DNA from 3 places in the Streptomyces anthophorae genome. Region 2 is predicted to be linked to each of the others. Evidence: riboswitches for the same ligand, from Rfam matches in the RefSeq annotation. Region 2 holds a riboswitch; each other region holds the start of a gene.

Region 1 (3,264 bases), 870 kb from region 2:
CACGAGCGTCTCGTGGAACCAGTTGCCGAGGGAGCGCAGATCCTCGCTCTGCCCCTGCCTGGAGCGCTCCTGGCCCAGCCTGACCAGGCCACGCAGGACCTTGAGGTGGGCCTCGGTGCGGCGCTGCGCGGCGCGGGCGGCCCCCATGGGTTCGAGCAGCATGCGGATCTCCAGGAGGTCGGCCGCCTCCCGCTCGGTGGGTTCGGCCACGCACGCGCCCGCGTGCCTGCGCGTGACGACGAACCCCTCCGCCTCCAGGGTGCGCAGCGCCTCCCTGACGGGCACGCGCGAGACCCCGTAGCGACGCGCGAGCAGTTCCTCGGTGAGCCTGCCGCCGCGCTCGTAGACGCCGGCGACGATGTCGTCGCGGATCGCTGTGCATACCGACTGCGCGGGAATGCGCATGACTCGACCTCCGCCTCAACGCCCGCGTTACGCGGTCGATTGACGCCCGGTCAAGCACGAATGACGCGCGGCCGGAACGTTTACCCGAAGACTCTATTCCACCGGAGTTGAATTTCCGACGCGGGAAGTGAATCCGGGGATATTTTTTGGACAGTGCGGACCCGCGCACGCGAAAGCCCCGGCTCGGCGAGCCGGGGCTTTCGTGGAGTGTGGCGACGGATCAGACGTTCACACCGTGCTGGCGCAGGTACGCGACGGGGTCGATGTCCGAGCCGTAGTCGGGGCCGGTGCGGGCCTCGAAGTGGAGGTGCGGGCCCGTGGTGTTGCCGGTGGCCCCGGAGAGGCCGATCTGCTGGCCGGGGGTGACGTCCTGGCCGACGGAGACGCCGATGGAGGACATGTGACCGTACTGGGTGTACGTGCCGTCCTTCATCTTGATCACGACGTTGTTGCCGTACGCCCCGCCCCAGCCGGCCTCGACGACGGTTCCCATGCCGACCGCGTGCACCGAAGTGCCGCTGGAGGCGTGGAAGTCGATGCCGGTGTGGCTGCCGGAGGACCACAGGCCACTGCCGGCCTGGTAGGCGGTGGAGACGTACGAGCCGGCGATCGGCGACACGAAGCTGTTCAGGCGCTTGCGCTCGGCCTCACGGGCGGCGCGCTCCTTGGCCTCGCGCTCCTTCTCGGCCTTCTCCGCGGCACGCTTCTTGGCCTCCGCCTCGGCCTTGCGCTTGGCCTCCTCGGCCTTCTTCTTGGCCTCGGCCTCGGCCTTCGCCTTGGCGGCGGCCTTCTGCTGCGCGGTGGCCTGCGCGTCGATCTGCTCGGCCAGGGAGTCGCCGATGGCGACGGCCTGCGTGAGGCCGTCGTGCGGGGCTGTCGCGGTGTCGGCGGCGAGGGCGGGGGCGGCGAGACCGCCCACCACGCCCGTCGTGGTGATGGCGGCGACGCCCGCGACCTGAGCGGTGGTACGCGTCAGGCGGCTGGGACGGCGGTGCTTCCCGGTGGCACGGGTGAACCCCATGAAGTGGCTGGTCCTTTCCTTCCTTCTCGCCTACCGGGTTAGCTGACGGGTTCGGAGCAGGAAGGTCTCCTACAGGCCCCCTCCCCTCGCGGGAAGAGCGCCCGATTCACCCCAGGGACTTCGGTGGGTCCCCGGCTCCCCTGGCTCGCACCACGGGGACTCGGCGATGACTGTCCGGTGTCGCGGGCGCGACGTACGTCTGGCGGACAGCCGGAGGGAACGCTAAGCGGGGCGTCTTTGGATCGACAAACAGAACCCCGCTTTTGTAGTGCACGCCACAGGGCAGAGAGGCAACCTCTACATCAATTCGGACATTTGTGATCGTGTAGTGATTGAAGATGATCGTGACGGACGCCACGAAGCCCCGGCCGCCGATACCGGCGCCGGGGCTTCGTGAGTGTTCCTCGGGAAGCGGACTCAGCCCGCGACCACCGTGACTTCGCCGATGCCGAGCGCCTTGACCGGCTCCTCGATCTGCGCGGCGTCGCCCACCAGGATCGTCACCAGACGGTCCGCGGGGAACGCGCTCACGACCGCGGCGGTGGCCTCCACGGTGCCCGTGGCGGCCAGCTGGCGGTACACCTGCGCCTGGAAGTCGTCCGGCAGATGCTGCTCGACCTGGTCGGCGAGGGTGCTCGCGACGGCCGCCGCGGTCTCGAACTTCAGCGGGGCCACGCCCACCAAGTTCTGTACGGCGGTGTCCCGTTCGGCGTCCGTCAGTCCTCCGGCCGCCAGCGTGCGCAGCACCTTCCACAGGTCGTCGAGCGCGGGACCGGTGTTCGGCGTGTCCACCGAGCCGCTGATGGCGAGCATCGCCGCACCGCTGCCGTCGGGCGCGGAGCGCAGCACCTGGGCGAAGGAACGCACCCCGTAGGTGTAGCCCTTCTCCTCGCGCAGGACGCGGTCCAGGCGCGAGGTGAGGGTGCCGCCCAGGCAGTACGTGCCGAGGACCTGAGCAGGCCACACACGGTCGTGCTTGTCCGGTCCGATCCGGCCGATCAGCAACTGCGTCTGCACGGCTCCCGGGCGGTCCACGATGACCACACGGCCGGTGTCGTCGGCGACGACCGGCGGCACGGGGCGCGGCTCGGCGGTGTCGCCCGTCCAGGCACCGAGCGTGTCGGCGAGGAGCGCGTCGAGGTCGATGCCCGTCAGGTCGCCCACGACGACGGCCGTGGCGGTGGCGGGGCGCACGTGGCGGTCGTAGAAGGCGCGCACGGCCGCCGCGTCGATGGCCGAGACGGTCTCCTCGGTGCCCTGGCGCGGGCGCGACACGCGCGCGTCGGCCGGGAAGAGCTGCTTGGAGAGCTCCTTGGCGGCGCGCCGGGCCGGGTTGGCGCTCTCGTGCGGGATCTCGTCCAGGCGGTTGCGGACGAGGCGCTCGATCTCGCTGTCGTCGAAGGCGGGGGCGCGCAGGGCGTCGGCCAGGAGGGCGAGGCCCTTGGAGAGGCGCGAGGCCGGCACTTCGAGGGAGGCACGGACACCGGGGTGGTCGGCGTGCGCGTCCATCGTGGCGCCGCAGCGCTCCAGCTCGGCGGCGAACTCCTCGGCGGAGTGCTTGTCGGTGCCCTCGTTGAAGGCCCGCGCCATGATGGTCGAGACGCCGTCGAGCCCCTTCGGTTCGGCGTCCAGCGGCGCGTCCAGGTGCACCTCGACGGCGATGACCTGCTGGCCGGGCCGGTGGCAGCGCAGCACCGTCAGGCCGTTGGGCAGCGCGCCGCGCTCCGGGGCCGGGAACGCCCACGGCTTGGGCTCGCCCGCCTGCGGCCGGGGGTGGAAGTCCATGTTCGCGAGCTGCTCGGTCACTGGCCCGCCTCCTCGGTGATCTCGGCGGTCTC
Region 2 (3,264 bases):
CACCGCGATCGACAGGCCCGCGCGGTCCTTGCCGGCCGCGCAGTGCATCAGCGCGGGGAGGCTGTCCTCGGCGAGGGAGTGCAGCACGCGGCTGTGCTCGGCGGTGCGCTCCTTGATCATGGTCCGGTAGGACTCGACGAGGCGGTTCGCCGCGCGGCCCTCGGAGAGGATCTGGCGCAGCTGCTCGATGTCGCCGTCGCGGACCATGGCCCAGAATTCGGCGCCGTCGGCCGGGTCGTTGAGCGGCAGGTTCAGATTGCGCACGCCGGGCAGCTCGACGTCCGCGCCCTCCAGCCGCTGGTCCGCGGCGTTGCGGAAGTCGAAGACCGTGTGCAGGCCGAGGGAGGAGAGGAAGGCCGAGTCCTCGGCCGTGGCGTGGGCCAGGTGACCGCTGCGGAACAGCACGCCCTGGCGCACGCGCCGGCCGTCCACGGTGGGCAGGCCGCCCACGTCTCGGAAGTTGCGCACTCCGGTCAGCTCGGGCTCGGTGGACGGTGCGTGCTGCGTCACAGGGGCTCCTCCCAATCGGTGCACCGGCGTTGGGTCGCCGGCGGGCGCGCTCCTGACGATACGACATCGGTTCCACAGGCAACCATCTGTCCGATTCACTCCGTTCTGTGCCAACTGTGCATGAATCGAAGGGGCTTGTAGGCGTGTGCGTGACCGGCCTCATGTTCGTGACGCTGTGTGGCGGGCGGCCCCGATTGCCTCCCCAGTAATCCCCGAAGGTATGGCGTTGGTAAAGCGGGGAATGTCGACGCAGGGTTACGCAGGGCGGCCTGTGAAACCCAAGGAATTGCCGCCGCAGGAGAATTCGGCAGTTGTCGCCACCATTGCGGTTCGCCTACGGTCACCAATCAATCCGGTCGGAACGCCTAGTCCTGCCGCCGCCCGGATTCCTTTCGACTACCCGTCACGGCAGGAGCGGGGGACCCACACGCAAGACGCCGCGTAGGGGGATTTCCCGAAGCGGCTTGGGGTGAAGCCGTGCCCGTACTCCGGGTGCGGCCGGGCATCTCCAGCCCGAACCCGACAGCTCACCTCGTAGGCGACGGAGAGGAAATTCAGCATGCCCGCAAAGGGAAAGCACCGCCTTTCGACCTCCCGCCGCATCGCCCGTGTCGCCGCCGTCGCCTCCGCCGGTGGAGTCGCCGTGGCGCTGCCGCTGATGGGCGCCACCGGCGCGCAGGCCGCGACGTCCGGCCCTGCCGCCGACGCCACGACGTACACCGTCAAGGCCGGTGACACGCTCTCGAAGATCGCCAAGGCGCAGGACGTCGACGGCGGCTGGAAGAAGCTGTACGAGGACAACAAGGACGCCGTCGGCCCCAACGCCGACCACCTCAAGATCGGCGTCGAGCTGAACCTCGGCGGCGCGGCCCAGGGCGGCTCCGCGGGCGAGGCCACCGCCACGCAGACGAGCGCCAAGACCACCGCCTCCGGCGACTACGTGGCGCCGGTCGACGGCGCCAAGGGGCACGGCTACGGCAACTCCGGCTCCATGTGGTCCAGCGGCAGCCACACCGGCGCCGACTACTCGATCCCGACCGGCACCTCCGTGAAGTCGATCGCCGACGGCACCGTCGTGTCGACCGGCTCGGGCGGCGCCTACGGCAACGAGGTCGTCATCGAGCACGCCGACGGCCACTTCTCCCAGTACGGCCACCTGTCCTCGATCGGTGTCGCCCAGGGCGACACCGTGACGGCCGGCCAGGAGATCGCCAAGTCCGGCGCGACGGGCAACGTCACCGGACCGCACCTGCACTTCGAGATCCGCACCACCGCGGACTACGGCTCGGACATCGACCCGATCGCCTACCTGAGCGAGCACGGCGTGGACGCCTGAGACCGTTCGTAGCGGACGCGACGACCCGCTCTCTTCGGCGCCCGGGGATCTTCCCCGGGCGCCGAAGTGCGTTCGCGCACTTATTCCCCAGGTGGCGAGTGGGCTATCTCACCACGCGTCAACCCCTGGCTACGGTCGCGTAGGTCACATCCGAGGGTGAAAGATGTGTGGTCGTGGCAAACGAATCGAGAGCACTCACGGACTCACTCAACGGCACGATCCGGTCCTACGCGGCCGTGGGCGACAGTTTCACCGAAGGGGTCGGCGACCCCGGCCCCGACGGAAAGTTCGCCGGCTGGGCCGACCGGCTCGCCGTCCTCCTGGACGACCGTGTCCCCGAGGACACCTTCAAGTACGCGAACCTGGCGGTGCGCGGCAAGCTCATCGACCAGATCGTCGCGGACCAGGTCCCCAAGGCGATCGAGCTCGCCCCCGACCTGGTGACCCTGGTCGCCGGTGGCAACGACATCATCCGCCCCGGCACCGACCCGGACGACGTGGCCGAACGCTTCGAGAAGGCCGTCGCCAGGCTCGCCGACGCGGCGGGCACCGTCATGGTGGCCACCGGGTTCGACACCCGTGACGTGGCCGTGCTCAAGCACCTGCGCGGCAAGATCGCCACGTACAACATGCATGTGCGGGCCATCGCCGACCGGTACGGCTGCCCGGTGCTCGACCTGTGGTCGCTGAAGTCCGTCCAGGACCGCAGGGCCTGGGACGACGACCGCCTCCACCTGTCGCCCGAGGGGCACACCCGGGTGGCGCTGCGCGCCGCCCAGGCGCTCGGCGTCGAGGTGCCGGCCGACCCCGAGCAGGCGTGGCCGCTGCTGCCGCCGCGCGGCACGTTCGAGGTGCGGCGCGACGACATCCACTGGGCGCGGGAGTTCCTGGTGCCGTGGATCGGGCGCCGGCTGCGCGGCGAGTCCTCCGGCGACCGGGTGCAGGCCAAGGGCTTCGTGGACCCGCACGCGGTGAAGGCGCACCTGGAGGCGGCGTCCTGACGCACTGACCTCGGCGGTACGGCGGCGCTGACGGGTTTCCGTCAGCGCCCCGCCCCCGTCAACTCCGCGCGCTCGAGCCCCAGTTCGCGGGCGAGCGCCTCGTCCACCCACTCCTGCATGCGGGCCCGCGACACCGCGGCCGACCTGCCCTCGTACGCGGTCACCTGCACGGCGAGCCCGTCGAGCAGGGCCGTGATCCGCAGCGCCGCCCCCATCGGGTCCGCGCAGGCGAACTCGCCCGCCGCCACGCCCTCGGCCACCACCTCCGCGAGCGCCGCCTTCCACTGCCGGTCGAGGTCCCGCGTGACCTCCCGCAGTGCGGGCTCGCGCAGCGCCGCCGCCCAGCCCTCGATCCACAGCCGCCACCCCTTGGCCTGCCCCGTCGGCGCGTACCAGCGCACCGCGGCGCGCAGCCGC
Region 3 (3,264 bases), 3.6 Mb from region 2:
CGCGCTTCAGCGAGCCCGACACCCTCGACCTCTCCCGCCGCGACAACCAGCACCTCGGCTACGGGCACGGCATCCACTACTGCCTCGGCGCTCCGCTCGCCCGCCTGGAGGGACAGGCCGCCCTCGGCACGCTCCTGACCCGCCTTCCGGACCTGCGACTTGCGGTGGAACCGACCGATTTGCGGTGGCGCGGCGGGCTCATCATGCGCGGACTGCGCACGCTCCCGGTGGAGTTCACCCCGCGTCAGAATCCGGTCGGAACTGACGGCCCGTCAACAATGTGACTTTCACGTGATCTACGCTGCATCGACTTGTGACAGGCGTTCGAGTGCCGCTACGTTCACGGATCATCGCGACACATGCACAACTCGCACCACTTGCACCACCCGTCGCGCGTAGCAGCATCAGTCTCGCGAAAGGCAAACGCATGCTCTCCGGGAACGGTCGTCACCGTCGCCCCCGTCAGGCACCTGCTCTCGTCGTCGCCGCCGGAGTCACCGGCAGCGCCATCGCGATCCCGCTGTTCGCCGCGAGCGGCGCGAGTGCCGCGACCACGCAGGCGTGGGACAAGCTCGCCGAGTGCGAGAGCGGCGGCCAGTGGAGCCTGGACGCCGGTAACGGCTACTACGGCGGCCTCCAGTTCACGCAGGAGAGATGGGAGGAGTTCGGGGGGCTCGACTACGCCCCGCGCGCCGACCAGGCCAGCCGCTCGCAGCAGATAGCCGTCGCCGAGAAGGTTCTCGACGACAAGGGGCCGAGTGCCTGGCCGATGTGCTCGCTCACCTCGGACCTCACCAAGGAGGACGGATCGGCGGACGTCGACCCGGGCGTGTCCGCGTCGCCGTCGGCGCAGCCCTCCGGGTCGTCCGACACCGACGCCGACAGCGCGTCGGACGAGGACGCGGGCAAGGCGGGCTCCACGGATTCGACCGATCCGACCGCATCGGCCGATGCGGCCGATGGGGCTGATGCGGCCGATTCGGGAGACAAGGGTCACGACGAGGCCGACGACTCCCACGTGTCGGGGGATACCTCCGGTAGCAAGGCCGAGGACTCCCCGACCCCCTCAAGTGACAAGTCCCACGCGCCTTCTGACGACGCCCCCGCCGAGACGGCCTCGCCGTCCGCCCCGCCCTCCGGTGAGGCCTCGGGCGACGCCACGTCCGGCCGCCACCGCGGCGACCGCGCCGACGACGACGGTTCCGGCTCCCGTGGGGGAGAGGGACGGCACGCCTCGCGCGACGACAAGCGCGACGGAGGCACGTACGAGGTGCACGCCGGCGACAACCTCTGGGACATCGCGAAGGCCCAGGACGTGCACGGCGGCTGGGACGCGCTCTACGAGCGGAACAAGGAGACGGTCGGTACCGACCCAGACCTCATCCTTCCTGGTCAGAGCCTGGATCTTGGGGACGGATCGGACAAAAGGTAGCTGGGGTTCCGGCCGGTTGAGGGGGCTTTGTCCGGTGTCGATCGAGTGAGACATGGGTCTCAAAGCCCCTGATCGACTTTGAAATCGGGCGGATCGACCGCTTACGTTCGTGACCGCTCGCTTCAGCGGGCCCCGACGGATGTCACGCCGAATCCTGCCAACGTCCGTACGGGAACAGTCGTCGCGTAAGCGCCGTAGGCAGGAGCGGGGGACCCAGGTAAGCGCCCTTCCGGGAGACCGGACGGGCTTGGGGTTAAGCAGCGCACAAGGATGCGTCTGCCGGGCACTCACTGGCCCGAACCCGACAGCTCACCTCGCAGGCGTCGGTGAGGAGAGATCTCCATGCTGTTTTCCGGCAAGAACAAGCACCGCCGCCCGTCCAAGGCCGTCCGCGTCGCCACGCTCGGCGGCGTCGCCGCTGCCGCCGTCGCCGTGCCGCTGATGGGTGCGACCTCCGCCTCCGCCGCCACCACCTCCGAGTGGGACCAGGTCGCGCAGTGCGAGTCCGGTGGCAACTGGTCCACCAACACCGGCAACGGTTTCTACGGCGGTCTCCAGTTCTCGTCCTCCACCTGGTCCGCCTACGGCGGCGACCAGTACGCCTCCACCGCCGACCAGGCGTCCAAGGCGCAGCAGATAGCCGTCGGCGAGAAGGTTCTCGCCTCCCAGGGCAGCGGTGCCTGGCCGAACTGCGGCTCGGGCCTGTCCTCCACCCCGAACGAGGGTGGCGGCGACGACTCGTCCGCGCAGCAGGCTCCGAAGCAGGAGACCCAGCAGCGCGCCGACCGTTCCGAGCAGCGTCAGCAGCCGCAGCAGGAGGCCCCGAAGCAGGAGGCTCCCAAGCAGGCCGCCCCGAAGCAGGACACCGTCACCACCCCGACCGGCAAGAAGGTCGAGAAGGGCGACGGCGAGTACAAGGTCGAGTCCGGCGACACCCTCAGCAAGATCGCCGAGGCGCACGGCACGTCCTGGCAGCAGCTGTTCGAGAAGAACAAGGACATCGTCAAGGACGCCGACCTGATCTACCCGGGTCAGCAGCTGCACCTCAGCTAAGACGTCCGGTCCGCACAGGACCACCGGTCCGCACAGGGCCCCAGGCCCTCCCAGGCCATCAGGCACGGGCTCGGCATCGGCGGACGCCGAGCCCCGCCGCACCCCGTCCCCACGGGCCGCTCACTTCGGCGACCTCCGTCCCGCTCAGCCGGGCCGGGGGTCGCTGTTTTTGTTCCGTTAAGGAACATTTCGCTGTGGGCGTTGTCCACGAGACGGGCGTTCGGATGGCCGATGCCCGCGAGCCGGTTACGCTCAGGGGTGCGGGACCACGTATCCATGCAGCCGCCCGCATAGCCTGCGTCACATCCCAGAAGGAGATGCTCGTGCCGTCCATCGACGTCGTCGTAGCCCGGGAAATCCTGGACTCCCGAGGCAACCCCACGGTCGAGGTCGAGGTCGGCCTCGACGACGGGAGCACCGGCCGCGCGGCCGTCCCGTCGGGTGCCTCCACCGGTGCCTTCGAGGCCATCGAACTCCGCGACGGTGACCCGAACCGTTACCAGGGCAAGGGCGTCGAGAAGGCCGTCCTCGCCGTCATCGAGCAGATCGGCCCGGAGCTCGTCGGGTACGACGCCACCGAGCAGCGCCTGATCGACCAGGCGATGTTCGACCTGGACGCCACCGACAACAAGGGCTCGCTCGGCGCCAACGCCATCCTCGGCGTCTCGCTCGCCGTCGCGCACGCCGCTTCCGAGGCGTCCGACCTGCCGCTCTTCCGCTACCTCGGCGGTCCGAACGCGCACCTTCTCCCGGTGCCGATGATGAACATCCTGAACGGT

Evidence for each region. A riboswitch is a leader RNA that binds a small molecule or an ion and turns the genes downstream of it on or off. The one in region 2 is predicted to bind cyclic di-AMP.
Region 1: linked by a shared signal. The riboswitch ahead of ACNYS0_RS11790 (M23 family metallopeptidase) and the one ahead of ACNYS0_RS08040 (M23 family metallopeptidase) in region 2 are both predicted to bind cyclic di-AMP.
Region 3: linked by a shared signal. The riboswitch ahead of ACNYS0_RS24415 (transglycosylase family protein) and the one ahead of ACNYS0_RS08040 (M23 family metallopeptidase) in region 2 are both predicted to bind cyclic di-AMP.

What each region holds. Positions count from the first base shown of each region.
Region 1 covers NZ_JBLWQQ010000001.1:2,643,917-2,647,180, forward strand. Annotated here, with positions in the region: gene ACNYS0_RS11785 (GntR family transcriptional regulator) at 1-405, opposite strand, end outside; gene ACNYS0_RS11790 (M23 family metallopeptidase) at 626-1,426, opposite strand; cyclic di-AMP (ydaO/yuaA leader) riboswitch at 1,440-1,602, opposite strand; gene ACNYS0_RS11795 (M16 family metallopeptidase) at 1,844-3,211, opposite strand; gene ACNYS0_RS11800 (M16 family metallopeptidase) at 3,229-3,264, opposite strand, start outside.
Region 2 covers NZ_JBLWQQ010000001.1:1,771,522-1,774,785, reverse strand. Annotated here, with positions in the region: gene ACNYS0_RS08045 (tyrosine-protein phosphatase) at 1-510, opposite strand, end outside; cyclic di-AMP (ydaO/yuaA leader) riboswitch at 879-1,066, shown strand; gene ACNYS0_RS08040 (M23 family metallopeptidase) at 1,070-1,846, shown strand; gene ACNYS0_RS08035 (SGNH/GDSL hydrolase family protein) at 2,065-2,847, shown strand; gene ACNYS0_RS08030 (TetR/AcrR family transcriptional regulator) at 2,889-3,264, opposite strand, start outside.
Region 3 covers NZ_JBLWQQ010000001.1:5,343,446-5,346,709, forward strand. Annotated here, with positions in the region: gene ACNYS0_RS24405 (cytochrome P450 family protein) at 1-284, shown strand, start outside; gene ACNYS0_RS24410 (transglycosylase family protein) at 428-1,432, shown strand; cyclic di-AMP (ydaO/yuaA leader) riboswitch at 1,613-1,770, shown strand; gene ACNYS0_RS24415 (transglycosylase family protein) at 1,775-2,485, shown strand; gene eno (phosphopyruvate hydratase) at 2,809-3,264, shown strand, end outside.